3 regions of the Sanguibacter sp. Leaf3 genome follow, and region 2 is predicted to be linked to each of the others. Evidence: predicted binding sites of a transcription regulator. Region 2 holds the regulator's gene; each other region holds the start of a gene.
The links. The regulator HrcA, encoded in region 2, represses chaperone genes, less so after heat shock. The targets are predictions, from matches to a motif close to TTNGCACTCGNNNNNNNCGAGTGCNAA.

Region 1: a site for HrcA is predicted at 2,312-2,338, ahead of groL (chaperonin GroEL). Genes of this name have one in related genera too.
Region 3: a site for HrcA is predicted at 4,994-5,020, ahead of ASG53_RS19735 (invasin domain 3-containing protein). Genes of this name have one in related genera too.

Annotation. Positions count from the first base shown of each region.
Region 1 is NZ_LMRH01000001.1:639,153-649,466, forward strand. Features, by position in the region: gene ASG53_RS02745 (phytoene desaturase family protein) at 1-575, shown strand, start outside; gene ASG53_RS02750 (glycoside hydrolase family 15) at 775-2,166, opposite strand; gene groL (chaperonin GroEL) at 2,459-4,093, shown strand; gene ASG53_RS02760 (ROK family transcriptional regulator) at 4,522-5,664, opposite strand; gene ASG53_RS02770 (alpha-galactosidase) at 6,032-8,158, shown strand; gene ASG53_RS02775 (ABC transporter substrate-binding protein) at 8,202-9,677, shown strand; gene ASG53_RS02780 (carbohydrate ABC transporter permease) at 9,688-10,314, shown strand, end outside.
Region 2 is NZ_LMRH01000002.1:280,466-290,779, forward strand. Features, by position in the region: gene ASG53_RS20515 (hypothetical protein) at 1-359, shown strand, start outside; gene ASG53_RS08710 (DUF3097 domain-containing protein) at 541-1,401, opposite strand; gene ASG53_RS08715 (DUF779 domain-containing protein) at 1,476-1,892, opposite strand; gene exaC (acetaldehyde dehydrogenase ExaC) at 1,934-3,457, opposite strand; gene ASG53_RS08725 (GAF domain-containing protein) at 3,610-4,992, opposite strand; gene hrcA (heat-inducible transcriptional repressor HrcA) at 5,256-6,281, shown strand; gene dnaJ (molecular chaperone DnaJ) at 6,441-7,559, shown strand; gene ASG53_RS08740 (16S rRNA (uracil(1498)-N(3))-methyltransferase) at 7,559-8,392, shown strand; gene ASG53_RS08745 (HIT domain-containing protein) at 8,454-8,810, shown strand; gene ASG53_RS08750 (PhoH family protein) at 8,905-9,966, shown strand; gene ybeY (rRNA maturation RNase YbeY) at 9,963-10,314, shown strand, end outside.
Region 3 is NZ_LMRH01000001.1:556,720-567,033, forward strand. Features, by position in the region: gene ASG53_RS19290 (AAA family ATPase) at 1-280, shown strand, start outside; gene ASG53_RS02415 (MTH1187 family thiamine-binding protein) at 425-772, shown strand; gene ASG53_RS02420 (hypothetical protein) at 865-1,971, shown strand; gene ASG53_RS02425 (alpha/beta hydrolase) at 1,950-3,059, opposite strand; gene ASG53_RS02430 (zinc-binding dehydrogenase) at 3,056-4,015, opposite strand; gene ASG53_RS02435 (maleylpyruvate isomerase N-terminal domain-containing protein) at 4,073-4,804, opposite strand; gene ASG53_RS19735 (invasin domain 3-containing protein) at 5,156-10,314, shown strand, end outside.

The DNA.
Region 1 (10,314 bases), on a different contig from region 2:
GCGGTCCCGTGCCGTGGGCCAACGACGGTGTGTCTCGGGCGGGGACAGTGCACCTCGGGGGTTCACGACCTCAGCTGGTCGAGGCTGAGCGGGCTGTCGCCGCGGGGCGGCACGCTGAGCACCCGGTGACGCTCGTGAGCGACCCTGCTGTGCTCGACCCCGGCCGGGAGGTCGGCGGGCTGCGGCCCCTGTGGACCTATGCGCACGTGCCGGCAGGATCGACCGTCGACCCGACCGAGGCCGTCACCGCGCAGATCGAGCGCTTCGCGCCAGGGTTCCGTGACGTGGTCGTCTCTGCCCACCCCACCACCGCGTCGCGCATGTCCGAGCATGACGCGAACTACGTCGGCGGGGACATCGCGGCCGGGTCTGTGACCATGTGGCAGATGTTCGCCCGGCCGACCCCGCACGTCGACCCGTGGGCGACTGGAGCGCCCGGTGCCTATCTGTGCTCCGCCTCGACCCCGCCGGGGCCCGGGGTGCACGGGCTGGGTGGGTACTTCGCCGCGCGTCAGGTGCTGCGCCGGGAGTTCGGGACCAGGACCATGCCGAGCCTCGCGCCCGAGCGAGGCTGAACCTCTCGGTGGTGCGGGCCGGTGCCTGAGCGTGTGCGGGCCCCGCGGGCCTGTTCGAGCGGGTCCCGACCGTCTCCGGGTCCGCGGTCTGAGGGGTCGTCGTCGCCGCGCTGCATCGGGCTGTCCGACGACCCTGCTGGTCGTGTCAGCCGCGACCGGCAGCGTTGCGTCGGGCTGTCCGACGACCCTGCTGGTCGTGTCAGCCGCGACCGGCCTCGGCCTCGTCGAGCAGCACGAGGGTGAGCAGCACGTTCGCGCTGCTCCACGCGAGCGGCGCGAGCTGGGCCGGGGAGCCGTCGAAGAGCACCTTCTCGGGGATCGAGCCGAGCGTCGTGCGGTGGTCGTCGAGCCACGTCAGCCAGCGCACGGCCCCGGTCTGGTCGCCCAAGCCTGCTGAGGCGAGGGCGAAGACGCTCGTCGTGGGTGTCCACGAGATCCCGTCGCGCTTCCAGCTCGTGCCGGGCGCGAGCCCGCCTCCGGGGCGGGCCATCCGGATGGGGGCGGCATCCCAGGCGCTCAGGACAGCGCGGGGGACCTCGTCGGCCGTCACGGGCAAGAACGGCGGCAGCAGGAACGCGACGGCCGTGTCGACGCTCGACCCTCCGAGGTAGCGGCCGTAGCCGGGCGCGAACGCGTCGTGCACGACCTCGTCGAAGGTCTCGGCGACAGTCGCGACCTCCCGTGCCGCTCGGGCGTCCCCGAGGGCGTCGAGGGCCGGCGGCGACGCAGCGAGGGCCATGAGCAGGGGCGCGCTGGTCCCGAGGGTCTGCTTGGACGTCTCGACCTCCCAGTAGTCGGGGGACGGCGGGGGGAGCGTGGTGCCGTCGTCGGTCAGGTCGCGGATGTGCGCGAGGCTGCGCTCGAGCAACGGCTCGAGGTCGCGAGCCGCGCTGGTGCGGTCCTGGGGCGACTCGATCTCCGCGATCACCGTCGCCGCGGCCCACAGGGCCCACCCTGTCGCGTCGGTCTGGATGCCGCGGTCGTCGGGTGGGCCGGAGCCGTCGGGCAGGTAGCGGGCCTCGAAGGAGCCGTCGGCCTCTTGCACCTGCTGGAGGAACATGACGACAGTGAGTGCGTCCTCGACGTGCCCCGTGCGGGCGAGCGCGACAGCCACGAAGGCGTTGTCGCGGGGCCAGGCGTAGCGCCAGTTCGGCGACCACCCGGCCACGACGGCGCCGTCGTCGAGGGTCAGCGCCCTGACGTCGAGGAGCGCGTCGACGGCCATGTCCTCGAAGTCCGTCCCGGCGCCCGGGACGGTGCCGGCGGCGAGCCAGTCGCGGGACTCCTGAGCCGCGTCCAGCTGGGGCTGCGTGGCTGCTCCGGGGCTCGCCACGGCGACGCGGCTGCCGGGCAGGAACTGCACGTCCGAGCCCGGCGGGATCGGGGTGCGGGTGCCGTCGGGGGCCACCGAGATGCCGGCTGAGGAGAGCGCGACCGTCGCGTTCCGCGGGGAGAAGGGCCAGACCTCGAGGGCCCGTCCTGTGCCGGTGACGACGACCGCTGCGACGAGCAGGAGCGCGAGCAGCGCGGCGCGCGGCCGGCGACGGACGTGCGCTGGGCTCGCGGAGGCGTCGTCGTCGGTCGCTGGCATCGGGTCCACTCTACGAGGACGTCTGGGCGTGCTCGGGTGCCGACGCGGTGGTGCCGGCTGCGGGTTCCGCCGTCGGCGTACCGACCTGGGCGCCGCGGCGCGCCGCCGCCCTTGCACTCTCGGGTCGAGAGTGCCAATAATTGCATTAGCACTCTCGCTAGGAGAGTGACAGAAGCATCGGTCGCTCGATGAGGCCCCGAGGCTACGGCGTGACATGAACGCCGCGGTCCGAGGCCGTCCGTCGCGGGCATCGTCCGACCACCACACGCCACCAGCGGAGGATCACACCCCAATGGCAAAGATCATTGCCTTCAACGAGGAGGCCCGTCGCGGCATGGAGCGTGGACTCAACGTCCTCGCCGACACCGTGAAGGTCACGCTCGGCCCCAAGGGTCGCAACGTCGTCCTCGACAAGAAGTGGGGCGCGCCCACCATCACGAACGATGGTGTGAGCATCGCCAAGGAGATCGACCTCGAGGACCCGTTCGAGCGCATCGGTGCTGAGCTCGTCAAGGAGGTCGCCAAGAAGACCGACGACGTCGCCGGCGACGGAACCACGACCGCCACCGTGCTCGCCCAGGCGCTCGTGCGCGAGGGCCTGCGCAACGTGGCTGCCGGCTCGAACCCGATCGCTCTCAAGCGCGGCATCGAGAAGGCCGTCGAGGCTGTCATCGCGCAGCTGCTCGTCGACGCCAAGGACATCGAGACCAAGGAAGAGATCGCGGCCACCGCTGCGATCTCGGCCGGCGACCCCGCGATCGGCGAGCTCATCGCCGAGGCGCTCGACAAGGTCGGCAAGGAAGGTGTCATCACCGTCGAGGAGTCGAACACCTTCGGCCTCGAGCTCGAGCTCACCGAGGGCATGCGCTTCGACAAGGGCTTCCTCGCCCGCTACTTCGAGACTGACGCAGAGCGCCAGGAAGCTGTCCTCGAAGACCCGTACGTCCTGATCGTCGAGTCGAAGATCTCGAACGTCAAGGACCTCCTGCCGCTGCTCGACCAGGTCATGAAGGCCGGTCGCTCGCTGCTCATCATCGCCGAGGACGTCGAGGGCGAGGCTCTTGCGACCCTCGTGCTCAACAAGATCCGTGGCACCTTCAAGTCCGTCGCCGTCAAGGCTCCGGGCTTCGGCGACCGCCGCAAGGCCATCCTCCAGGACATCGCGATCCTCACCGGTGGTCAGGTCATCTCCGAGACTGTCGGCCTCAAGCTCGAGACCGCCACGCTCGACCTGCTCGGCCAGGCCCGCAAGGTCGTCGTCACGAAGGACGAGACGACCATCGTCGAGGGCTCCGGCGACGTCGACCAGATCGCCGGTCGCGTCAAGCAGATCCGTTCCGAGATCGAGAAGTCGGACTCCGACTACGACCGCGAGAAGCTCCAGGAGCGCCTCGCGAAGCTCGCCGGAGGTGTCGCGGTCATCAAGGCCGGTGCCGCCACGGAGGTCGAGCTCAAGGAGCGCAAGCACCGCATCGAGGACGCTGTCCGCAACGCGAAGGCAGCCGTCGAAGAGGGCATCGTCGCCGGTGGTGGCGTCGCTCTCATCCAGGCTGGCAAGGTCGCCTTCGAGACCGCCGGTCTCCTCGACCTCGAGGGTGACGAGGCGACGGGTGCGAACATCGTCCGCGCCTCGATCGACGCTCCGCTCAAGCAGATCGCGATCAACGCAGGCCTCGAGGGTGGGGTCGTGGCCGAGAAGGTCCGCAACCTCCCCTCCGGCCAGGGCCTCAACGCCGCGACAGGCGTGTACGAGGACCTGCTCGCGGCTGGTGTGAACGACCCGGTCAAGGTGACCCGCTCTGCTCTGCAGAACGCCGCCTCGATCGCTGCGCTGTTCCTCACCACCGAGGCAGTCGTCGCGGACAAGCCCGAGAAGGCTCCGGCCATGCCGGGCGGCGACGGCGGCATGGGCGGCATGGACTTCTGATCCAGCCCGCCCGGGCCTAGCCCGAGCACTGCACCGCCGACGGGCGGGCTCCACCGGGACACGTCCGGAGGGGTCCGCCCGTCGGCGTACCCGCTGGTGGTCACCTACCCCGCGACTCGCACCACCCTGCCCCTCGCCGCACGACCGCACCACCCCGCCCGCCCCGCGCCCTGCCCGACCCCGCGCACCGCCCCACCCCGCCCCGCTCCGCACGAGGTCGTACGGTTGCCCGTCAGGTCGTACGGTTGCCCGCGAAGTCGTACGGACACGCCAGATTCGGGCTTCTGGGAGCCGGACCGGCGTGTCCGTACGACCTCGGCGCACGAGGTGCGACCTCGGCGCAGGGGGGCGACGTCACGCACGGGGGTAGGGCCTCGGGACAGGGGTGCGACGTCGTGCACCGAGGTGCGACGACGTGCACGGGGCTGTCAGGTGCCGAGGACGCCGAAGCTGCTCTGGATGGCGACGGCTGCGGCGCCACGGGCCCAGGGGACGAAGCCGCTGTCGTCGACGACGAGGCTGACGGGGCTGCCGTCGGGGTCGCGGTCCGCAGCGATGGCGGCGTCGAGCTCCGCGCCGAGGCTCTCGACCAGGCCGACTCCTTCGCCCGCCAGCACGACGGTGCTCACGAGCGCGATGTTGGTGATGGCGGCCAGCAGCCGGCCGAGCGACCGCACGGCGGACTCGGTCACGGCCCGCGCCACGGGGTGGTGCGCGGCGGCCATCTCGAGGACCTCGTCGTAGGTGACGGCGTGTCCGAGGGCCACCGAGACCTGGGCGCAGATGCTCCCCGTGGTGAGCATGGCTGTCGAGCAGCCGCGGTGGCCGTCCATGCAGAGCGGTCCCGACGGGTCGAGGGGGAAGTGCCCCAGCAGGCCGAAGCCCACGTCGGCTGTGCGCACCACGTGGTCGTTGACGACGAGCCCGTAGCCGACCCCGGCGCCGATGGTGAGCACCGCGAAGTCTGTCGAGCCTCGCCCGGCTCCGAACCAGTGCTCGGCGGCGGTCAGGGCGACGACGTCGTTCTCGATGGTCGACGGGATCCCCAGGCGCTCGGAGACAGCGCTGCGGAGGTCGACACCGCGCCACCCGAGGAACGGCGCGCGGTCGACCACGCCGTCGGAGACGTTGCCGCCGAGGCTGATCCCGATGCCGTCGAAGGCGGCCGGTCCGCCGAGCGCCTGGACGACTGCATCGACGGCGTCGAGGACGTCGTCGAGCGAGGTCGAGGCGAGGCGCGACGAGGCGGACCCGGTCTGGGTCGCGCGAAGGTCTGTGCTCACGCCGAGGGCGTCCTCGCCTGTCAGCTTGATCCCGACGAAGCGGCGGGCGTCGACCTTGACGTCGAGCGGCTTGACCGGTCGGCCGACAGCACCGTCGGACACCTCGGGGCCTTCGACGAGGATCCCGCTGTCGAGGAAGGTCTTGGAGAGCCGGGTCAGGCTCGCGGGGGACAGGCCGAGCCTGCGGGAGAGCTCGGTCCGGCTGATGGGTCCGTGGACGAGCACCTCGCGCGCGAGGTCGCGCCCGGAGTCGGTGATGGGGGCGGGCGGCGGTCCTGCCTCGCTCATCTGTGCTCCTCCTCGTCGTCGTGGCGGTCTTCGGGGTCGAGCGAGACGGCGCGCGCAGCCGTGGACCCGCGCTGGCCGAGCTGCCTCGGCCTGATCGGCACCGTCAGTCTGAGCGCCGTCCGACCGAGGCTCTGACCGCGCAGGGTCCGACGGGGCCCTGCGTGAAGACGTGCTGCTCCGCCGGTCCGACCGTCAACCTACCTGTCGTGTCGCGGGGATCGCGATCCGCCGACGAATAAGTTCCATCATCGTACCAACCCGGCGAGGCCCGTTGACTGGATCTCAGAGGTATGTCGGAGGTGCCGCGGATCTGGACGGATCGAACCAGCCCTTGACAGGCCAATTGCTTTCGTCTAGAAAATAACCCATGCAGCGACGCATCTTCCAGCTCCGCGACGGCGGCACCAGCCTCGTCGTCGACCCGACCACCCCGGGTCTCCCGACGATCGTCCACTGGGGCGACGACCTCGGGGACCTCGACCAGGCCGACCTCGACGGGCTCGCCCTCGCCGCCGTCCCGCAGCGCGTGTCGGGCGGCCTCGACGTCCCGGCGCGCCTGACCCTCCTCCCGCTCGACGCTGACGGCTGGCTGGGCACACCCGGTCTCGAGGGGCACCGCGACGGCAGGGTCTTCTCTCCGTCCTTCGAGCTCCTCGGGATCGACGCCGACCAGACGACCGCCACCATCACCGCCGAGGACGGCTACGGCGGGCTGCGGCTCGTGGTCGAGCTCGAGGTCACCCGGGCCGGCCTCGTCCGGCAGCGCCTCTCGCTCACCAACACCGGCGACGACGACTACTCGGTGCTGTCCCTCGCCGCGACCTTCCCCGTCCCTGCGCAGGCCACCGAGATCCTGGACACCACTGGACGCCACCTCCGCGAGCGCACACCGCAGCGTCGAGCCTTCACCGTCGGCACGCACCTGCGGGAGAGCCGTAAGGGACGCCCGGGTGCAGACGCCTCGCTCCTGCTCGCCGCGGGGACGAGCGGGTTCGGCTTCGAGCGCGGTCGGGTGCACGCCGTGCACGTGGCGTGGAGCGGCAACCACAGGCTGGCGGCCGAACGGACGATCACCGCAGAGGCGTCGCTCCAGGGGAGCGAGCTCCTCGCGGCCGGGGAGATCGACCTCGCCCCGGGCGCGACCTACAGCACGCCGTGGGTCCTCGGGTCGTGGGGGGACGGTCTCGACGACCTGGCCGCACGCTTCCACACCGAGCTGCGGGCACGGGCCACGCACCCTGCGCGACCTCGCCCGGTCACGCTCAACACGTGGGAGGCGGTCTACTTCGACCACGACCTCCCGACGCTCCTGGCGTTGGCCGAGCGCGCTGCTGCTGTCGGCGTCGAGCGCTTCGTGCTGGACGACGGCTGGTTCCTCGGACGCCGGGACGACACCGCGGGGCTCGGCGACTGGACTGTCGACCCTGTGGTCTGGCCGCAGGGTCTCGCGCCTCTCGTGGACGCCGTCCGTGGTCTCGGCATGGAGTTCGGTCTGTGGGTCGAGCCGGAGATGGTCAACCCCGACTCGGACCTCGCGCGCGCCCACCCGGAGTGGGTCCTCCAGCCCGGGGGACGTCTGCCCGTCGAAGGTCGTCAGCAGCACGTGCTCAACCTCGCGGACCCCGGGGCCTACGCCCACGTCCTCGCGAGCCTCGACGCGCTGCTCGTCGAGCACCCGATCAGCTATCTCAAGTGGGACCACAACCGTGAGCTGTCGAGCGCGGGAGATGCGCGGACCGGGCACGCGGCGGTCCACGAGCACACCCTCGCCCTGTACAGGCTGCTCGACGAGCTGCGGAGCCGGCACCCGGGCCTGGAGATCGAGTCCTGCGCCTCGGGCGGCGCACGGGTCGACCTCGGCATCCTCGAGCGGACCGACAGGATCTGGACGAGCGACTGCATCGACCCGCTCGAGCGTCTGGTCAACCAGCGGTACACGGGACTGCTGGTCCCGCCCGAGCTGCTGGGCGCGCACGTCGGCGGACCGCGGTCGCACTCCACCCACCGCAGCCACGAGCTCGACCTGCGAGCCGGGGTCGCGTTCTTCGGCCACCTCGGGATCGAGTGGGACCTCACGACTGTCGACGACGAGCAGCTCGCGGTCCTCGCCCGCTGGGTCGAGGCCCACAAGCAGGCACGCCAGCTGCTGCACTCCGGCCGGGTCGTCAACGCCGACCTGCCCGACGAGACCGCGGACCTGCGAGGCGTCGTCGCCCAGGACAGGTCACGGGCGCTCTACGCCTACACCCAGACCGCGACGAGCTCGACCTACCCCGCGGGCCGGGTCCACCTGCCCGGCCTCGACCCCGACGCCAGCTACAGGGTGCGGCTCGCCGCCCCGACCACCTCGCTCGGCGGAGCAGGGCAGTCACCGCTGCTCTGGGCGCTCGACGGGACCCGGACGACAGGTCGCGCGCTCGCCACGACAGGGATCCAGGCCCCGGTGCTCTTCCCCGAGGAGCTCGTGCTCCTCGAGGCGATCCTCATCGGCTGAGGTCAGCCCCCCCACATCAGCCGCACGCGCAAGGAGGCGCAGCATGACGCACGACGACGTGACACCGCACAGCACCCGGGACGAGTCCCACAGGGTGGCGAGGGCCCGGCGCGGTCGCTCGCCCGGAGCCGGGCACGAGGACCCGCTCGACCCCGGACCCGGGTCCGGACCAGAGCGGCGCTCTGGTCCGAGCACCGCCGGGAACCAGCCCCGGCCCGCCCGGTCCGGGCGACCGCTCCCCGTCACCAGGCCAGGACGGGCGACCCGGACCGCCGCGAGCCTCGTCGCCGTGGCGCTCGCCGTCGGGACCCTCGCTGCCTGCGGCCCGGACGACGACGGGACCGTGACTCTCAACTTCTTCCAGTTCAAGCCCGAGGCCGTCGCACAGTTCGACGAGATCATCGAGGGCTTCGAGGCGGAGAACCCGGGGATCGAGGTGGTGCAGAACCACGTGCCGAACGCGGACACGGCGCTGCGCACCCTGCTGGTCAAGGACAAGATCCCCGACGTCATGACCCTCAACGCGGGTGCGACCTTCGGTGAGCTCGCGCGCGCCGGGGTCTTCGCGGACGTCACGGACCTGCCGGTGATGAGCACCGTCGCCGACGCCCCGGTGAAGATCGTCACCGACCTCGGCCAGCACGACGACGAGATCAGCGGGGTGCCCTTCGCGCTCGCGGCCTCGAGCATCATCTACAACAAGACGATCTTCGCCGAGCACGACGTCGAGGTGCCGCAGACCTGGGACGAGCTCCTCGCCGCCGCGGACACCTTCCAGGCCGCGGGCGTCACACCCTTCTACGGCACGCTCAAGGACCAGTGGACTGTGCTGCCGTCCTTCAACAACCTCGCCGGGGCGCTCCAGCCCGACGGGTTCTTCGACGACCTGCGGGCGCTCGGCACCGACGCGGGACCAGGTTCGGAGCCGTCATTCTCGACGGACTACAGGGAGGCGACGGAGAAGCTCGTCACGCTCTTCTCCTACAACCAGCCGAACCGGGACAGCCGCGACTACAACGCCGGGAACAAGGCCTTCGCCGACGGCGAGTCCGCGATGTACCTCCAGGGCACGTACGCGATCGCGCCCATCCTCGAGAACAACCCTGACCTCGACCTCGGCACCTTCCCGTACCCGGTGACCGACGACCCCGAGGACACCGTGCTCGTCACGGGCGTCGACGTGGTCCTCGCGATCGGCCGGGACACCCCGCACCGCGCGGAGGTCGAGAAGTTCGTCGAGTACATGATGCGGCCCGAGAACGTCGACGCCTACGGCGCAGCACAGTCGACCTTCTCCCCGCTCGTCGACGCAGCCCCGTCGACCAACCCGTACCTCGCGGGGCTGGACGACTACGTCGAGCAGGGCCGGATCATCGGCTACGTCGACCACCAGATCCCGGCGGCCGTCCCGCTCCAGCCGATGCTCCAGCAGCTGATCATCGACGGAGACGTCGACACCTTCCTCACCCACCTCGACAGCGAGTGGCGCAAGGTCGCAGCCCGCTCCAACCAGCGATGAGGCACCGACCATGACCATGTCCTCGACAGCCCCGGCGCGTGCACCGCGTGCCACGACCTCCCGGGCCGCGGCACGCCGCCGACCCGGCACGAGCCGGATCTCCCGGACCTTCTACTGGATGGTGCTCCCGGCCGTCCTGCTGTTCTTCGTGCTGCACACGATCCCCGTGCTCAACGGGGTGTTCTTCTCGATGACGAACTATGCCGGCTACGGCGAGTGGGACTTCACCTGGTTCACCAACTACGTGAACCTGTTCAAGGACGACCAGGTCCTCAACGCCTACGCCTTCACCTTCGGCTTCGCGCTCGTCTCGACAGTCCTCGTCAACGTCATCGCCCTCGCGATCGCCATCGGCCTCAACTCCCGCATCAAGTTCCGGACGGGCCTGCGCGGCATCTTCTTCATCCCGAACATCTTGTCGATCCTCGTCATCGGCTACGTGTTCAACTACCTGTTCTCGAACTCGCTCCCCGAGATCGCCTCGAGGCTGGGCATCGACGCCCTCTCGACCTCGATCCTGGCGAACCCCGACCTCGCGTGGGTGGGGATCGTCATCCTCGCGGTGTGGCAGGCCGCGGCCTTCAACATCATCATCTACCTCGCCGGGCTCCAGACGATCCCGGGCGAGCTCTACGAG
Region 2 (10,314 bases):
TCGCCGACTTCTTCTCGACCTCGCGCCTCGGCACGATCATCCTCACGTCGCTGCTCGTCTCCCTCGTGTCGACGATCGTCAGCTTCACCTTCATCGGGTCGATCATCGTCGCGTTCTTCGGGCAGTTCGCGCTGTTCTTCATCATCGACAAGGGTCTCGGGGTCATCGACTCGATCAAGGCGAGCATCCGCCTGGTCCTCGACAACCTGTCGACCGCGATCCTGCTGTACGTCTTCGTCTACCTCGCGAACGCCGTCGGCGCGATCCTCCTGCTGGTCGGCCTGCTCGTGGCGATCCCCGTGTCGATGATCGCCTCGGCGTACGTCTACAGGAAGCTCATCAACGAGCAGCCCGTCTGACGACCTCCAGCTCCACGCGCGACCGACGAGAGCCTGCACCCCCCCCGGGGTGCAGGCTCTCGTCGATGACGCGCTGTCTCCGAGGATGGCACGGCAAGACCCTCACCCGGCAGGACCGCAGGACCGCAGGACCGCAGGACCGCAGGACCGCAGGACCGCAGGAGTGTCTGGACCGGCCGGGTCAGTCGGTGACCGTCACGAAGTCGATGAGCTCTTCGACCCTGCCGAGCAGCGAAGGCTCGAGGTCCGCGTAGCTGCGGACGGTCCCGAGGATCTTCTTCCAGCCGAGGGCGACGTCGGTCTGGTTCTCGGCGGGCCAGCCGAGGCGCTGGAGGATCCCGTACTTCCACTCGGTGCCACGGTCGATCACCGGCCAGGCGTCGAGCCCGATGCGCTGCGGGCGCACGGCCTGCCACACGTCGACGTAGGGGTGGCCGAGCACCTTGACGTTGCCGCCGGGGAAGGCGCGCAGCACGTCGTCGGTGATGCGCTGCTCCTTGCTCCCCGGGACGAGGTGGTCGACGAGCACACCGACCCGTCGGCCCTTCGACGGCTTGAAGTCGGCGAGCGCGTCGGCGAGGTTGTCGACTCCTTCGAGCAGCTCGACGACCACACCCTCGACGCGCAGGTCGTCGCCCCAGACCTTCTCGACGAGCTCGGCGTCGTGGCGTCCCTCGACCCAGATGCGGCTGCCGCGGGCGACGCGCGCCCGGGCGTCGGCGACCACGCGTGAGCCGCTCGCCGTGCGGGTGGGTGCCGCGGGGGCCGTGGAGGTGACCGGGGGAGTGAGCGTGACAGGGGCGCCGTCGACCCAGAACCCAGGGCCGAGCGGGAAGGTGCGGGTGCGCCCGGCGCGGTCTTCGAGGACGACGACGTGCAGGCCGCCGGACTTCTCGACACGGGTCACAGCCCCGACCCACCCGGTCATGACCTCTTCGACGACGAGCCCGCGGTCGGCGGGCACGGGCCGAGAGGTGGGGCGGCGCGCCGAGGGGTGCGGTCCGGCGGCGAGGACGTCCTGGGAGTAGCGGTCTGAGCTCACCGCAGCAGGCTAGCCCCCGCGTGCGACGGACGAGCGGAGCCTCGCCGTCCGTCGCACGCGGGGCCGTGCGCCGATCAGGCGAAGGCGTCCGCCACGTCCATCAGCCGCGACCGGATGATGAAGCGCACCCCCTCGGGGCTCTCGACCGAGAAGCCCGAACCGCGCCCTGGGACCACGTCGACCGTCAGGTGCGTGTGGCGCCAGTACGCGAACTGCTCGGTCGACATCCAGAAGTCGATGGTCTGCGACTGCGCGCCGCCGGCTCCCTGGTCGGCGATGTCGAAGCGCCCGAGGAGGACGTCGGCCGCCGAGGTGAACAGCTCGCCCGCGGGGTAGCACATGGGCGACGAGCCGTCGCAGCACCCGCCAGACTGGTGGAACATCAGCGGCCCGTGCTGCTCCCACAACCTGCGCAGCAGCTCGACAGCGCTGTCCGTCGCGGCGACCCGCGACTGTGTCTCGCCGTCGATGACGACGTCGGCGTCGATCATGGATCCTCCTCGATGGCTCCTCGACGACTCACTGCACGCTCCTAGAAGAACCCGAGCGCCGACTCCGAATAGCTCACCAGCAGGTTCTTCGTCTGCTGGTAGTGGTCGAGCGCGAGCTTGCTGTTCTCCCGTCCGATGCCCGAGCTCTTGTACCCGCCGAAGGCCGCCCCGGCCGGGTACGCGTGGTAGTTGTTCACCCACACGCGTCCCGCCTTGATGTCTCGCCCTGCGCGGTAGGCGAGGTTCCCGTTGCGCGACCACACGCCGGCCCCGAGGCCGTAGAGCGTGTCGTTCGCCTTCGCGATGGCGTCGGCGTAGTCGTCGAAGCTCGTCACCGCGACCACCGGTCCGAAGATCTCCTCCTGGAAGATCCGCATCGAGTTCTGCCCCTCGAAGATCGTCGGTGCGACGTAGTAGCCGTCGGTGAGATCACCGCCGAGGTCGACGCGTTCCCCGCCGAGCAGCAGCCGTGCGCCCTCCTGCTTGCCGATGTCGATGTAGCTGAGGATCTTCTCGAGCTGGTCGTTCGAGGCCTGAGCGCCGACCTGCGTGTCCGTGTCGAGAGGGTTCCCCTGGACGGCCTTCTTCGTCCGGTCGAGGGCGTCGGAGAGGAAGGTGTCGTAGATCGGCTTCTGGATCAGCGACCGCGACGGGCAGGTGCACACCTCGCCCTGGTTGAAGGCGAAGAGCACGAAACCCTCTTGCGCCTTGTCGTAGTACGAGTCGTTCTTGTCGGCCACGTCCTCGAAGAAGATGTTCGGGCTCTTGCCACCGAGCTCGACCGTCGAGGGGATGAGGTTCGCGCTCGCGTACTGCAAGATCAGCCGGCCCGTGGTCGTCTCGCCCGTGAAGGCGATCTTGCGGATCCGGGGGCTGGAGGCGAGAGGCTTGCCGGCCTCGAGGCCGAAGCCGTTGACGACGTTGAGCACGCCCGGCGGGAGGATGTCGCCGATGAGCTCGATCAGCACGAGGATCGACACGGGTGTCTGCTCAGCAGGCTTGAGCACGATCGTGTTGCCGCCCGCGAGCGCGGGTGCGAGCTTCCACGTCGCCATGAGGATCGGGAAGTTCCACGGGATGATCTGCCCGACCACGCCGAGGGGCTCGGCGTAGTGGTAGGCGACCGTGTCGTTGTCGAGCTCGGTGAACTCGCCCTCCTGCGCGCGGATGACCGACGCGAAGTACCTGAAGTGGTCCGCGGCGAGGGGGAGGTCGGCGTTGAGCGGCTCACGGACCGGCTTGCCGTTGTCCCAGGTCTCGGCGACGGCGAGCAGCTCGAGGTTCGCGTCGATGACGTCGGCGATCTTGTTGAGCACGTCGGCGCGCTCGGTGCCTGTGGTCTTGCCCCACGAGGGGGCTGCCTTGTGCGCGGCGTCGAGGGCTGCCTCGATGTCCTCGGCCGTGCCGCGGGCGACCTCGGCGAAGGGCTTGCCGTTGACGGGGGAGATGTCTTCGAAGTACTGGCCCTTGACGGGCGGGACCCAGGTGCCGCCGATCCAGTGCTCGTAGCGGGGCTTGAAGGTGACGAGTGCTCCCGGGGTGCCGGGGGCTGCGTAGACGGTCATGTGTGCTCCTTCGACGACGCTGTCTGATGAGCGCCCGGCGGTGACCGGGCTCTCCTCGACGCTAGGTCCGCCGAGGTTGCATCGAGTTGCACGAGCGGTCGAGCGGTCGAGCGGTCGAACGCCGGGCGCGCCGCGACTTCTCGCCCAGGTCGTCAGGGCGTCGCCCGGCCGAGCCTCACCTCGAGGTCTTCGAGGTGCGCGACGACAGCAGCCCGGCGGGGCGAGCGACCGGGCAGCAGCCGCAGGCACGCTGTCCACAGCTCGACGTCGTCGGCGCCCTCGGCGGTCCGGGCGAAGGCGAGGAGGGTGTCGACCCCGGCGTCGGCGAGCAGCGACTCGCGCAACCGTCGGCTCACCTCGCTGCGCGCAGCGGCGACCCCGGGCGAGGCCGACCCTGGCAGGACGGGGCCGACGTACCCCGCGAAGGCGACCCTGTGAGCGCCGCGGTCGAGGAAGGCGAGCACCTGAGAGGCGTCGAGGTCGAGCGGCGTGCCCACCCTGTAGGGACGCGAGAGGACCTGGAGCGATGCGGGCTCGAGCGCCCTGCGCAGGCGCACCATCTCCGCGCGCAGGGTGACGAGGGCGTCGTCGCGCCCGTAGACGGCGGTCGCGAGCTCCTCGGCGCCGAGGCCGCGCGGGTGCCAGGCGAGCAGCGTGAGGATCTCGGCGTGCCGCCCGCTCAGGACCAGCCTGTCTCCGTCGACCTCGAGCAGCGCGTCGTCCCGCCCGAGGACCCGCAGCAGCGGGGCGTGCCCGCGGGTGGTGCCAGCCTGCCCCGTGGGCTGCGCCGTCTCGGCTGCTGGTGCGGCCTTCGCCGCGGTGGGTGCTGCGAGCCGCCTCAGCGTGAAGCCCGACGGCCGCCGCGCCGGTCTGCGCGCGAGCCGGTCTTCGAGGGTGAGCAGGTGCAGCTCGGCCTCGACGGCGAGCGCGGTCGCCTCGACGAGGGCGAGGGTCGTGGGCGCCACGGCGTCGTCACCCCCGGTGATGTCGATGACCCCGAGCAGCGAGCCTGTCGCGCGGTCGTGCACGGGGACGGCTGTGCAGCTCCACGGGTGCACGATCCGCGCGAAGTGCTCGGTCCGTCGGATCTGCACGGCACGGTCGAGCACGAGCGCCGTCCCGGGGGCGTTGGTGCCCACGGCGGTCTCGGACCAGTCGGTCCCGGCCACAAAACCCATGCTCTCCGCCCGACGGCGGACGTCGTGGTCACCGTCGACCCAGAGCAGCCGGCCGGCCTGGTCTCCGACGGCCACCATGAGACCGGTGTCGGTCGTGTGCCGCACGAGGAGCGTCTGGATCGTGCCGAGGACGCGCGTGAGCGGGTGCTCGTCTCGGACGGCCCGGAGAGAGTCGTCGAGCAGGGTCGGCTCGGGTACGGCGTCAGGGTCGAGACGTGAGGCCGACGAGCGCACCCACGAGGCCTGCACGAGATCACGCACCCCGCCGGGCTGTGCAGGCAGCGGGGGGAGGACGGGCAGACCAGAGCGGGCGGACAGGACCGGCAGCGCCGCCGGTGCGTCCGACGGAGTGTGCATGCGCTGGACCTCCCGTCGTCGCCGGCACGCTCCGTCGCGTGCCGGTCCAGGTCTGCTCACACGATAGCTCCGGGCCGCACGGCTGTCTCCAGGGGATGCGTGACCGCCGCGTGCACCGTGACGGTGCCCTGTCGTAGAATTAGCACTCAGGCCTCCCGAGTGCTGATGGAGGCCTGACGACAGCCCGAAGACAGGCCGATGACAGGCCAGACCGCGCAGGCAGCGCAGAGGCCCAGGCAGGCGACGACGTGAAGGAGAGGTCCGTGGCGGCGAGCGACGAGCGACGGCTGGACGTCCTGCGCGCGATCGTCGAGGACTACGTCCACACCCGCGAGCCCGTGGGCTCCAAGGTCCTCGCGGAACGGCACAGCCTCGGCGTCTCGCCCGCGACGATCCGCAACGACATGGCGGTCCTCGAGGAGGGCGGCTTCATCGCGCAGCCCCACACCTCCGCGGGACGGGTCCCGACCGACAAGGGCTACCGCATGTTCGTCGACCGCCTGGCGGGCGTGAAGGCGCTCAGCGCGGCCGAGAAGAACGCGATCGAGACCTTCCTCAACGGCGCCGTCGACCTCGACGACGTCGTCACCCGGGCCGGGCGGCTGCTCGCCCAGCTGACGGGCCAGGTCGCCGTCGTCCAGTACCCCTCGCTGCGCCGTTCCGGCCTGCGCCACCTCGAGCTCGTCGTCCTCGGCGAGCGCCGGCTCCTCGTGGTCATCATCACCGACACGGGCCGTGTCGAGCAGCGCACCCTCGAGCTCGACGCGACCCCCGACGAGATCGTCCTGGTCGCGCTGCGCGCCCGGCTCAACGCCGCCGCAGCCGGCCGGCGCCTCCCGGAGCTGCGGACGGCGCTCGACGCGCTCGCGGCCACCTTCGACCCCGAGGACCAGGCGCTCGTCGCGCGGGTCGCCGAGGTCGTCACCGACACGCTCTCCCAGGAGGGCGAAGAGCGCATCGTGCTCGCCGGGACCGCGAACCTCGCGCACGCGAGCATGCGGTTCGAGCACGCCCTGCGCCCTGTCCTCGAGGCCCTCGAGGAGCAGGTCGTGCTGCTCAACCTCCTCACCGAGATGGGCGACGACTCCTCAGGGGTCAACGTGCGGATCGGTCACGAGACCCAGCTGACAGGGTTGTTCGAGACCTCGGTCGTCACGACCGGGTACGGCTCGGACGGCGACTCGGTCGCGACTATCGGGTCGATCGGCCCGACCCGCATGGACTATCCCGCCACGATCGCCTCGGTGCGGGCCGTCGCCCGCTACCTGTCCAGGATCCTCGGTGCATGAGGCCCGTCGTGGCCCCGTCGCCCGGCGGCCTGGCCACGACGTGACGCACGCGATGAAACAAGAACCCCCGTCCAGACGTTGCAGAGTTCAGAGCGAGCACCGTGGTGCCGCGACAGGACGCCGCACCAGCCCCCTTCGACGAACGGCAGAGACCAACCAGTGAGCGACTACTACGAGGTGCTCGGCGTCGACCGTGACGCCAGCCAGGACCAGATCAAGAAGGCGTACCGCAAGCTCGCCCGCGAGCTGCACCCTGACGTCGCAGGTCCGGACGCCGAGGACAGGTTCAAGGACGTCGGTCGCGCCTACGAGGTGCTCTCGAACCCTGAGAAGCGCCGGTCCTACGACATGGGTCACGACCCGTCGGCTCCGGGCGGCGGCATGAACGGTGGCGGCGGCTTCGGCTTCCAGGACATCTTCGAGACGTTCTTCGGCGGCGGCCAGACCCAGCGCGGCCCGATCCCGCGCTCGCGCCGCGGCCAGGACGCCCTCGTGCGCCTGGACATCGACCTCTCCGAGGCAGCCTTCGGCGTGCGCCGCGACATCCAGGTCGACACCGCGGTGGTCTGCGGGACCTGCTCCGGCTCGTGCTGCCGCCCCGGCACCTCCCCGCGCACCTGCGACGTCTGCAACGGACGCGGCACGGTCCAGCGCGTGGCCCGCTCCTTCCTCGGCCAGGTCATGACCACGGCCCCGTGCGCAGCCTGCCAGGGCTTCGGCACGACGATCCCCGAGCCCTGCGCCGAGTGCTCGGGCGAGGGCCGCGTCCGCAGCCGCCGCACGGTCAGCGTCGAGGTGCCTGCGGGCGTCGAGACGGGCAACCGCATCAAGCTCACCTCGCAGGGCGAGGTCGGTCCTGCCGGCGGTCCTGCCGGTGACCTCTACTTCGAGATCCGCGAGCGCAAGCACGAGACCTTCCTGCGCCGCGGGGACGACCTGCACTGCACGCTCGAGGTGCCGATGACCGCTGCCGCCCTCGGCACCGTCATCGAGCTCGAGACCCTCGACGGTCCCGAGTCGGTCGACCTGCGCCCGGGCACGCAGCCCGACCAGGTCGTCACGCTGAAGAACCTCGGCGTCGGTCACCTGCACGGTGGCGGTCGCGGAGACATCAACGTGCACGTCGAGGTCCAGGTCCCCACGTCGCTGTCCGAGGAGCAGGCAGAGCTGCTGCGTCAGCTCGCGGTCCTGCGCGGCGAGGAGCGTCCCGAGGGGCGCGTCGCTGCGGCCCACCCGGGTGTGTTCAGCCGGCTGCGTGAGAAGCTCACCGGCCGCTGATGAGCGCACCGGTCTTCCTGGCCGAGGCCGGGGACCTGGGGTCTCTGGCCCCGGGTGACACGTACCTCCTCGACGGTCTCGAGGGGCGGCACGCAGGTGTCGTCCAGCGTCGCGGCGTCGGCGAGCGGATCGACGTCGTCGACGGCGCGGGCCTGCGGCTCACCTGTCGGGTGACGGCTGTGCAGGCCTCCGAGGTGACCCTCGAGGTCGTCTCGGTCGAGCGCGAGCCGTCCGACGGGGCGTCCCTCGTGCTCGTCCAGGCTCTGGCCAAGGGCGACCGGGACGAGCTCGCGATCGAGGCGGCGACCGAGGCCGGCGTGGACGCCGTGCTGCCGTGGCAGGCCGAGAGGTCTGTCGTGGTGTGGCGCGGGGACCGTGCCGCGAAGTCTCGGGCCCGCTGGGTTGCGACGGTCCGCGCGGCGACCAAGCAGGCCCGGCGTGCCTCGCTGCCGGGTGTCGGCGACGTCGTCGACGCGAAGGGCCTCGCCGCCCGCACGGCCCAGGTGGTCGCCGCAGGTGGCACGGTCCTCGTCCTGCACGAAGAGGCGACGCTGCCCATCGCCCAGGCTGCGCTGCCTGCGCTCCCGGCGCTCGGCGCAGGGGCCCAAGAACTGGCTGCCCAGACGCCCGAGGACAGCGCGACGGATTCGGACGCACCGCGTGAGATCTTGGTGGTCGTCGGACCCGAGGGCGGGATCAGCGAGCGGGAGTGCACGCTGCTCACCGAGGCTGGTGCCACGCTCGTCAGGCTCGGCCCGCACGTGCTGCGCACCTCGACCGCCGGACCGATCGCCGTGGCGCTGCTCTCCGAGCGCCTGGGGCGCTGGGCGTGAGCGCCTCGCAGCGCACACGATTCAGGCTGACGCCGCCCGGTCGACCGGATAGCCTCGGAGGATGACCACGAGCGCACCTGAGCCCGACTGCCTGTTCTGCCTCATCGTCTCGGGGGAGGTGCCCGCGACCATCGTCGCGCGGACCGAGAACGTGGTGGCCTTCGAGGACATCAACCCGAGCGCGCCGATGCACGTGCTCGTCGTCCCGACCATGCACCACGGAGACGTGTCGCAGCTCGCGGCAGCAGCCCCCGACGTGCTCGCGGAGCTGGTCGGTGTCGCCGAGCAGGTCGCCGGCGAACGTGCCGACGGGCAGTTCCGGCTGATCTTCAACTCGGGACCGCACGCCGGGCAGACCGTGTTCCACGTCCACGCCCACGTCCTGGGTGGCACACAGCTCGGCGCCCTCGTCGGCTGAGCCGCCTAGACTGAGGCCCCGCACCACCCCCGTCCGCTGCACCCCACCCGCACGATCACCGCACCACGAGCCGAAGGACCGAGCACACCGCCCTATGACAGCTGCAGAGAGCACAGGTGGGACGTCACCCACCGACGTCGAGCACCGCATCGTCGTCCCGGCCGACGTGTCCATCGCCAGCCTGCTGGGGCCTGTCGACTCGGTGCTGCGGGCCCTCGAGGCCGGCTTCACGACGGTCGACGTCAGGGTCCGGGAGAACGAGATCGTGCTGCGGGGCCCTGTCGGAGACGTCGCGCTCGCCGCGCGCCTCGTCGACGAGCTCGTCGAGGTCGCCCAGTCGGGTGCACCGCTGACCGCCGACGTGGTCGCCCGGTCCATCGCGATGCTCACGGCGTCGAGCACGTCGCGCCCGGCCGAGGTCTTCTCCCTCGACATCTTGTCGAGCCGCGGGAAGAGCATCCGCCCCAAGACCGCCGGGCAGAAGCACTACGTCGACGCGATCGACGCGAGCACCGTGACCTTCGGCATCGGTCCGGCCGGTACCGGCAAGACGTACCTGGCGATGGCCAAGGCCGTCCAGGCGCTCCAGGCCCGCCAGGTCCACAGGATCGTGCTGACCCGCCCGGCCGTCGAGGCCGGGGAGCGGCTCGGGTTCTTGCCCGGCACGCTCTCGGACAAGATCGACCCGTACCTGCGTCCGCTCTACGACGCGCTGCACGACATGCTCGACCCGCAGTCGATCCCCAAGCTCATCGAGGCCGGGACCATCGAGGTCGCCCCGCTCGCCTACATGCGCGGCCGGACCCTCAACGACGCGTTCATCATCCTCGACGAGGCGCAGAACACCTCGACCGAGCAGATGAAGATGTTCCTGACCCGCCTGGGCTTCCAGTCGAAGATGGTCATCACCGGCGACGTCACCCAGGTGGACCTCCCGGGCGGGACCCAGTCAGGCCTGCGGGTCATCGAAGACGTCCTGACAGGCGTCGACGACATCGAGTTCTGCAGGCTGTCCTCGACCGACGTGGTCCGCCACAGGCTGGTCGGCGACATCATCGAGGCCTACTCCCGGTGGGACCTCACCACCGACCGTCACTCCACCCGTCACGACGCCCGGTCGACCGACCGGACCACCGAGAAAGGCCACCGCAGGTGAGCATCGAAGTCAACAACGAGTCCGGCTACGAGGTCGACGAGGCCGAGTTCGCCGCCCTCGGACGGTTCGTCCTCGACGAGATGCACGTGCACTCGCAGACCGAGCTGTCGATCCTCTTCGTGGGCACCGAGGTGATGACCGAGCTGCACATCCAGTGGATGGACGAGCCCGGCCCGACCGACGTCCTCTCCTTCCCGATGGACGAGCTCCGTCCCGGGCGCGAGGGCGAGGTCACCCCGGCCGGCCTGCTCGGAGACGTCGTCGTGTGCCCCGAGGTCGCCGCCGCCCAGGCCGCCGTGGCCGGGCACTCGACCGTCGAGGAGATGCTCCTGCTCACCACGCACGGGA
Region 3 (10,314 bases), on a different contig from region 2:
GCCTGATCTTCGGGAGGCCTCGATAGAGGTCAAATTCTCCTCGCCGTACGACGGTATTCTTACAAGGCTCCGCGAACAGCTTGCAAGCGACGATTTCGCAGCCATCGTTCGCGAGGTCTCATTTCGAGATTCAGGTTTTAGGTCCGCCATAGCGAAGGCGCTCGGATTTCAAAAGTATTCCCTATACGAAAATGCTGCTTTGCACGCGATAGGTCAGGAGTCTGCTCTCGCGGATGCGATACGACGCGAGATGGAGGTGGGCGGGCTGCCCTTGTCTTAACTGATCGATCACGGCCAGAGCGCGATCTAGATATGTCAGCGGCATCTAAGGGTGGAGATGTACGCCGCCGGCTGCAACGCGGCTTCCGCTGTCGACCGCCCTCTCCCACTGTCGCCCCACGCCGGGCGGTGGCACGATGGGCGGATGCTCTTCGCCTTCTCTGTCGCCCCGCTCGGTGCTGGGGAGTCCGTCACGGACTCCGTCGCCGAGGCCGTCCGCATCGTCCGTGAGTCCGGTCTGCCCAACCGCACCGACTCGATGTTCACGACCATCGAGGGGGAGTGGGACGAGTGCATGGACGTCATCAAGCGCGCGACCGAAGCGGTCGGCGCCGGCGGGCACAGGGTCTCGCTCGTGGTGAAGGCTGACATCCGCCCCGGGCACACCGGCGAGCTCGACGGCAAGGTCGAGCGTGTCGAGGCACGGCTCGCGGCCTCGACGGGCAGCGCGACAGGCAGCACAGACAGCGGGACGCGGTCCGACCGCGTGTGACATGGACCTCCGCCGCGCAGGTCTGGTCCTGCTCCACCTACGAGGGTCCCACGACCCTGTCGCTGTGAGGTCGGGATCGCTACCCTGTGGGGATGCCCCTGTTCGACCTCGAGGGTGGCGCGCGCGCCGAGCCCGTGACGACGATGCGCCCTGACGACGCCTCGTTCGGGCAGGTCCTCTCGGTCGTCCTCGAGCACCTCCCGACGCTGCTCGGCGAGCGGCTCTTCATGACCCTCGAGCGTGAGGCGGCTCCGGCCGCCCTCGGTGATGGTGCCGCGACGGTGCTCGCGATCGACGCCGCAGGCGACCCGGTGGTCGTCCAGGCCGTGCCGCTGCTCGCCGCCCAGCATCTCGTCGTCGCGCTCCGAGGTGCCGGACGGGCCTCGGGGATCACCCGGCGAGCCTTCGCCGCGTCCTATGCCCAGGGGCCCGACAGGTTCCACCGTGACCTCGCCGCGTTCTTCGACCGGGACGGCGCACCGCGCGCGACGGGATCAGGCCGCACGGCCCGCCTGGTCCTGGTCTGCTCGGAGATCGACGACGACGCTGTCGAGGCGGTCTCGTTCCTCTCGGTCGACGCCGCGCGGGTACAGGTCCTCACGGTCGGGGTCGTCGAGGGGGCGAACGGTCGACGTCTGCTCGACGTGTCGTCCTTGCGGCCCGGAGAGCTCGGGGCCCGTCAGACGGTCTCGCTCGACCTGAGCACTCCCGGCGCCGACCCTGACGTCCGCCCGCAGGCGCCAGCCGAGACGACGTCCGCGCCTGGCCAGAGCCCCGCCGAGGCGCAGCCTCTCCATGCCTTCGGACGCAGCGGCCCGCAGCCAGCAGGGCCGGATCCAGCGCCCCGGCGTGAACGTTCCTACCCGGTCTACGACTCGCCCCCGCAGGACGGTGAGCCCGTCGAGACGAGCGCCGCGCCCCCCGTCGACGCCCGGCTCGCCCTCGTCGCGCGCACTCTCCAGGCACCGCTCGACCTCGTGTGGGTCCGGCACCGCCGCGGCGAGCGTCTCGAGGTGGTCCTGGGCCTCGACGGTCTGCTGCACGCCCCGGACGGCGCGAGCTTCGGCGACCCCGACGCAGCCGTGCAGGCGCTGTCCGGCTCGTCGTCCTCGAACGGCTGGCGGGTCTGGCGCGCGGGCGAGGCAGGACCGAGCCTCGACGAGCTCGTCTCAGAGGCTCAGGAGTCCGACCAGCCGTAGGCGCTCGCCCACCGCTGTATCTGCGCGTAGTACATGCTGCGCACAGGCAGGGCAGACAGGGCGAGGTCGTGGACAGCCCCGGCGATCCGGGCCACCGTGACTGTCGGCCCGAGCTGGACGGCCCGCCGGACGATGGCCTCCACGTCGAGCACGGAGTCGGCCGAGCGCATGTCCTCCGACCACCGCGGCGAGATCACGGTCTTCGACGAGGCCATCATCAGGACAGGCTGCGTGATGCGCAGCCCACGGGCCACCTCGGCGTGGCCGGCGATGATCGCCCGCAGCCACCCGGCCCGGACGGGGAAGGTCGGGGTGGGCCGCCAGCGCTCGTCGAACTCCCACTCTCCACCGTCGGACCTGCGGATGGTGCGTGCGTAGTTTCCGGTGTCGATGTTGGGCAGCGGGGCCTTCGCCTGGAACCTGGCGAGCTGCGTGATCGCGGGCGTCGAGACCGTGCGGACCACGGACGAGCCCTGCAGCTCGAGCCACGGGCTGTTGAGGACCAGGCCCGAGGTCTGGCCGGGGTGCCGGTCTGCCCACAGCACGGCCGTGAGCCCACCTGTCGAGTGGCCGTGCAGCATGACGGCCGTGTGCGGACCGAGGTCGACCCGGATCTCGGCCAGGGCTGCGGCGAGGTCTTCGTCGTAGGTGCGCAGCGTCGTCACGTAGCCGGGAGTCTGGCCGGGGCGCAGGCTCCGGCCGTACTTGCGCAGGTCGAGCGCGTAGAAGGCGACACCCTGCCGGTGCCAGAACTCTGCGGTCTCGGTCTGGAAGAAGTAGTCGGACCACCCGTGCACGTAGAGGACGGCGCGGGCCGAGCGCACGGCGTCCGGCGGACGGTACCGCACCAGGGAGGCGACGACGGGCCCCTCGTCGTCGGGGGTGAGCTCGAGGGTCCGCACCTCGTAGGGCTCGCCGAGGACGTCCTGCTCCCAGCCCGCGCCGCGCGTGCGCGGCGACGCGGCCCGCGTCCGGCGGGCGAGCTCGTGCGCGACCACGTCGGAGATGTGCGCGTCGAGGGCCGGCACGACACCCTCGGGGGTCTCGGCACGCGACAAGAACCTCGGCAGCGGGACCCGGTCCGTCATGGCGTCAGGACGATCTTGCCGACGTGCTCCCCGCCGGCGAGCCGGGTCACGGCGTCGCGCGCCCCGCTGAGCGGGTAGGTCCGGTCGATGCGGGGGCGCAGGTCGGTGCGCACCATGAAGGCCAGCAGGTCAGACAGCTCGTCGCGGGTGCCCATGGTGGCGCCGAGCACCGAGATCTCGTTGAAGAAGATCCGCGTGAGCTCAGCGGCTGTGGGGTCCCCGGAGGTGGCCCCGGCGACCACGATGGTCCCGCCGGGCCGGACGGAGCGGACCGAGTGCGACCAGGTCGCTGCGCCGACCGACTCGATCACCGCGTCGACCCGGTGCGGGAGCCGAGCACCGCTCTCGAGGACGTGCGCGGCTCCGAGGGCTGCGGCAGCTGCACGCTTCGTGCCGGACCGGCTGGTGACGATCACCTCGAGACCGGCTGCCGCGCCGAGCGCGACCGCCGCCGTGGCGAGACCACCGCCAGCCCCCTGCACCAGGACGCTCTGCCCCGGGGTGAGCCGGGCCGACCTGAACAGCATCCTGTACGCGGTGAGCCACGCCGTCGGGATGCACGCGGCCTCTTCGAAGGAGAGGTCCGAGGGCATGGGCACCAGGTTGTGGGTCGGCACGCTCACCTGCTCGGCCAGGGTGCCGTCGTACCTCTCCGAGAGCAGGGTGCGCGGCTCGTCCGGACCGACGCCGTGGCCGTCCGCGCCGATCACCGCGTGCACGACGACAGCGGACCCGTCGGGTGCGTAGCCCGCGGCGTCGGTGCCGAGGATCATCGGGAGCTGCTCGGCCCGCAGACCGACGCCGCGCAGCGACCAGAGGTCGTGGTGGTTGAGGCTGGCGGCGCGGACGTCGACGGTCGTCCACGCGTCGCGTCTCGCCGGCTCAGGCCTGTCACCGACCTCGAGGCCGTCTGCGGGCGAGTCGGGCGAGAAGCGCGTCACGGATGCGGCAAGCATGGACCCAACGTACAGCGCACGCGCTCGGCGCGACGGGGACCAAGGTCGACGTCCTGGTCAGAGGATCGGCAGCATCCGCCCGAGGTCGGGCACGCCGCCGGCGGTGTCCTGCGAGGCGAGCGCGCGGGCGAGGTCGTCGACGTCGTAGGGGGTCCGGCCTGTGGCCAGCCTGATCCACAGGCCCGCGTCGGTCACCTCGAGCGAACCGGCGCCGCGCCGCACGACGATGTCGAGCAGCTCTTCGGCGACGATCCGCTGCGCCGTCCGGTCGATCGGGTTCGCCGAGCCCGCCGAGCCGACGACCCCCGCGAGCGACGCGACGAGGTCCTCGGCGTGGACCACGAGCTCGACGAGGCGCGACATCGCCATGTCTCGCAGCCGGATGGGGCCGCGGCGGGCCTGGACGACCCTGTGCCCGTCGGGGCCGAGAGCGTCCAGGGCGGCGAAGGCCTTCTGGGCTCGCGCCTCGACCTCGACGAGCGGTGCGTGCGCGATCTCCGCGGCGAGCGCACGGGTGACCTGGTCGATGTCTGCGGCCCGCTCGGGGTAGGTCCCGAGGTACTCGGCGAGGGTCAGCGGCACCGTGCCCGCGGGGGCCGGCGTGCACACAGCCAAGGCCTCCATCGCCCGGCCGAGGTGTGCCACGAGCTCACCGTTCGTCCAGCCGTCTAGGCTCGACGGTCGGTCCCGTGTGCCCAAGAGGTCGTCACCGAGAGGTGCGACCCACGCACGCAGGAGGGACCACTGGTTCGTCAGGGCTGCGGAGATCTGCGCGAGGTCGGCTGTCATGAGGACATGGTGCCGCACCGGACCCCGACCTGTCGTCGGCGTGTCTCAGACCGCAGACGTGGGGCCTGCTGGTGCCGTCTCGAGGTGCGCTCGCGCAGCAGTGCCCGAGCTTGGAGGTGCACACATACACCTAGACGTTTCGTCCCGTCCACTTCGAGCTCCACCCAAACGCCGGCCTCGAGCCCTCATATGGCACTCAGAATGGGCAGATTTCAAGGCCCGCGGGGCTTGAGAACGTCGAGCGGGTGAAATCTGACCCTAGCATTGCTGCCGCTTCCCCCCAAGACGAGACTCGCCTTACCAACGGGGGCGGTCGCCAAGAGGTCAGTAGACCTCGTCCGGAGGGGACACATGAACACGCGCGACTCGGACCTTGGTCCCAGACCTGCCCGCACCCGTCGGGCCTGGGTCCGGTCTGCCGGCGCCGTCGCGGTCACGGCGATGCTGGCGTCGCTCCTCGCCGTCCTTCCCGCGACCACGGCCTCGGCTGCGGACCGCACCTTCCTCGTCGACAGCCTGAGCGCGGTCGGCGACGACGCGACCGTCGGTGACGGGGTCTGCGCCACGGCCGCAGGGGCGTGCACCCTCCGCGCGGCGCTCCAGGAGTCCAACGCGATCGGCACGACCGACACCGTGACCATCGCTCCCGCCGAGGACGTCGACGCGAGCACCCCCGGGGTGCAGACCTCGGGGACGATCGTCGGGCACGCGACGACGTCCGCGGGCTGGATGTACTCGGGTGCGCTCACGCCGCTCGGCGACCTGGGCGCGTACTTCGTGGCGACGGCTCCGGTGACCCTCGACTTCCAGGGCCGCCTCGGTATCAGATCGCTCAACGACGTCTACGGCTCGACCGCGATCTACCTCAACGGCCCCGGCGTCACGCTCCGGAACTTCACCACCGTGAGGTCCAACGAGACTGCCGTCGTGGTCGGCCCGGCGGGCGACGGCGCCGTCATCGAGAACGGCTCCTCTCTCGACCCGGGCAGCATCGACCTCGAGCGTTTCCTGTGGCTCGCCGACGGTGCGGACCGGGTGACGGTCCGAGCCGTCGAGATCGGCTCGACCTACGCCGCAGGCGGGTCCGCGATCAGGATCGCCGCAGGGGCGACAGTCGACGGTCTGACCCTCGACCGCATCCACATGTACGACCCTGACACCGAGCGCTACACAGGACTCCAGGGTCAGGGGGCAGCGACACTGAGCAACCTCACGGTCATCGGGTCGAGGTTCGAGGGCTTCGGCGGGGCGAACCACGCCCTCGACCTGCGCGGCTTCACGCTCACCAACGCGCAGATCGTCGGGAACACCTTCACCCGCAACAGCCTGACCGCCGGGTACACCCTGGTCTTCATCAACACCCCGGGGCTCGGGGCCCCGAACGTCATCTCGGGCAACACCTTCGACAATGCCGGGGCGAATGCCGGCACCACGTCCTACGCCGTCTACGCCCTCCTGAGCCGGACCGCGGCCCAGCAGAGCGGCTGGCGCATCGAGGACAACTACTTCGACGGCTTCACGAGCAGCTCGGTCTACCTCGCCGGGACCGGGATCCTCACAGCCCAGCGCAACACCTTCGGCACGGCGTCCTACGGAGGCGTCGGTGCGGGCAACGAGACGAGCGCCGTCTCGATGCTGACCAACGCGACCGCGGCCTCCAACTCCCAGGTCTCGACCTGGTACCCCACGGCGACGAGCTATGACTCTGCGCAGTGCACCCTGTCGATCTCCGTCACACCGCCCTCCTCCGGAACCGTCCCGACCGTCCCCGTCAGCATCGACGCGTACTACCTCCCGACAGGCGCGACGAGCGGTGCCACCGTTCACCTGGGCCGCCAGACGCTCAGCGCAGCCGGCCAGATGACTGTCCCCTACACGCTCGGTCCTGGCCAGATCAGGGTGCAGACGATCGACGCGACGGGTAGGGCCTCGCAGTACTCCAGGACGGTCCAGCAGACCCAGGCCGACCTCTGCGGGCCCCGCGTCACGGTCGACCAGGCGGCGAGCCAGGCCGACCCGACCTCTGTGCGCGACCTCAGGTTCACCGTCGCCGTCTCGGAGCCCCTCGCGACCTCGGGTGCGGGTGCCCTCACAGCCTCGGACTTCTCCACGGCAGGCTCGACAGCCCAGGGGACTCGTGTCACGGCGGTGGCGAAGGTGAACGACACCCTCTACACGGTCACGGCCCGCGCGGACGCCTCGGGCACCGTGACACTCTCGCTGCCCGCCGGGGCCGTGTCCGACGCGTCGGGCAACCTCTCCGCCGAGTCGACCTCGACCGACGGGTCGGTCACCTACGTCTCTCCGCTCACGATCGCACCGACGTCGGTCACCGTGACGGAGGGCGACCTCGGCTCCTCTTACACGGTGTCCAGCACGCTCGCGGCGACAGCCCCGATCCTCGTCGCGGCGACAGTCGGCACCCCCGCCTGGGCGACGGTGGACCCTTCGACGGCGAGCCTGCCGACCACGGGCGGCTCGGTCTCGCTGGTCGTCACCGCAGTGGACGACGCCGAGACCGACGGCACGCGGCAGACGACCATCACGCACACGGTGACGTCGACCGACCAGAACTTCGACGGGCTCGTCCTGGCACCGGTCGACCTCACCGTGCTCGACGACGACGTCGTCGACGCGGCACTGTCGACGCTCACCGTGGAGCCGGGCACGGCTGTCGCCGACGGCGTCGACTCGCTCTCGGCGACGGTCACGGCGCGCAACGCTGCGGGCGGTCTCGTCGCAGGCGTGGCGCTCGTCGTCTCGGTGGCACCGGGGGCGTCGCCGGCGTCGACCACCTGCACGACCTCGGCCGCAGGGACCTGCTCGGTCCCGGTCACGTCGACGACGCCGGGCACCTACCAGGTGTCCGCGACCCTCGGCGGCGCCGCGGTCCAGGGGAGCCCGGCGTCGGTGACCTTCGTCGCCGGCCCCGCCGACGCGACGACCTCGACGATCTCCGCCTCGGTCGCCGAGCTCGTGGCTGACAACGCGTCGCAGAGCGAGATCACCGTCCAGCTCCGCGACTCGCTCGGGCACCCGCTCACCACATCGGGGGGCACCGTGGCCATCGCCACGAGCGAGGGCACCGTCGGTCCGACGACAGACAACGGCGACGGGACGTACAGCGCGATCCTCACAGCACCCTCGGAGGTCTCGGTCGCGACGGTGAGCTTCACGCTCGACGCCGTGGTCGGGGCACGGACGACGACGGTGACCTTCGTGCCGGGAGACGCCTCCCCAGCACGCTCGACGATCGTCGCTGCCGACCCGACCCTCGTCGCCGACGGCGCCGCGACGACCGAGGTGACGGTGACGCTCCTCGACGGCTTCGACAACCCGCTCACGGCCTCCGGCGGAGACGTGGTCGTCGCGACGTCGGCCGGGACGGTCTCCGGCACGACCGACAACGGGGACGGGACGTACATCTCCACGCTGACAGCCCCCACGACGACTGGGACGGCCGTGCTGTCCTTCACGGTCGACGGCACCCAGGCGACGGCGACGACAGAGGTCGGGCTCGTCGCCGGACCTGTCGACCTCACGCTCTCGACGATCACCGCAGACCCTGTCGCGATCACGGCCGACGGGACGTCGACGGCCGTCGCGACGGTCCAGCTCCGCGACGCAGCGGGCAACGCCGTCACGACAGGTGGAGGTGACGTCGTCGTCTCGAGCGACCTCGGGACGCTCACCGGGACCGTCGACCAGGGCAACGGCACGTACACGTCCACGCTCACGTCGACCACGACCCCGGGGACCGCGACCTTGACGTTCACCGTCGACGGTGTCGAGGGCTCTGCCCGGGCGACGGTCGACCTCGTGGTCGGTTCCGCCGACCCGACGACCTCGACCATCGACGCCTCCCCGACCTCGATCGTGGCAGACGGCACGTCGACGTCTGCCATCACCGTGCGGCTCCGGGACTCTCAGGGGACGGCGCTCGAGACCTCGGGCGGTATCGTGGTCGTCTCGACAGACCTCGGCTCTGTCTCGGCGACCACAGACAACGGCGACGGCACGTACTCGGCAGTCCTGACCTCGTCGTCCACGACAGGCGCGGCCACCCTCGGCTTCGCGATCGGCGACGACGAGGCGACCAGCACGGCGAGCGTCGCCTTCGTCCCCGGGCCCGTCGACCTCGGGCTGTCGGAGATCTCGGCGAACCCGACCGAGATCCTCGCCGACGGCTCGTCCACATCCCTCGTCTCGGTGCAGCTCAAGGACGCTCAGGGCAACACCATCGTCGGGTCGACCGACGTCGTCTCCATCACGACAGACCTCGGGACCGTCACCGCGACGACGGCCGTGGGAGACGGCCTGCACACGGCGACCCTCACCTCCAGCACCACGGCAGGCACAGCCACCCTCGGGTACGCAGTCGGCGGCATCGACGCACCGGGCTCCGCGCAGGTCGAGCTGCTGGTCGGGGCTGTCGACCTCGCGGCGTCGACGATCGTCGCGACCCCGGACAGCATCGTCGCCGACGGGACGAGCACCTCCCAGCTCGTGGTCCAGCTTCGTGACACGAACGGGAACCCGCTGAAGACCTCCGGTGGGACCATCGTGATCTCGACAGACGCAGGCACCGTCGGAGCCACCACGGACGTCGGTGACGGCACGTACACGGCTGAGCTGACGTCTGCGACGACGGTCGGGGCGGCGACGCTGTCCTTCAGCCTCGACGACGTCCCCGGCGAGGCGACCGCCACGGTCGACTTCACGGCCGGTCCAGCAGCCCTGACGACCTCGACGATCGAGGCGTCCTCGACGTCGATCACGGCTGACGGTGCGTCGAGCTCGACGGTCACCGTCCGGCTGCTCGACGGCAACGGCAACCCGCTGACGACCTCGGGCGGGACCGTCGTGATCGCGACGGACGCAGGGACCGTCGGTGCGACGACGGACGTCGGCGACGGTACGTACACGGCTGTCCTGACGTCTGGGACGACGGCCGGCACGGCGACACTCTCCTTCACCCTGGACGACGTGTCGGCGGAGGCGACCGCGACGGTCGACTTCACGGCCGGCGCGGCCGACCTGACGGCGTCGACGATCGAGGCGTCCCCGACGTCGATCACCGCTGACGGCACGTCAACCTCGACCGTCACCGTCCGGCTGCTCGATGCGAACGGCAACCCCCTGACCTCATCGGGTGGGACGGTGGTTGTCACGACAGACGCGGGCACCGTGGGTACCACGACGGACGTCGGTGACGGGACCTATACGGCCGAGCTGACGTCCTCGACGACGGCCGTCACCGCGACCCTGTCCTTCACCCTGGACGATGTCCCCGCAGAGGCGACCACAGCCGTCGAGCTCCTGGCGGGCGCGGCTGACGCTGCGACCTCGACCATCGAGGCCGCCCCGACGTCCATCACGGCCGACGGCATCTCGACCTCGACGATCACGGTCCAGCTGCTCGATACCAACGGCAACGCCCTGACCACGTCGGGCGGGACGGTAGTCATCGCGACAGAGGGTGGCACTGTCGGTCCGACGACCGACGTCGG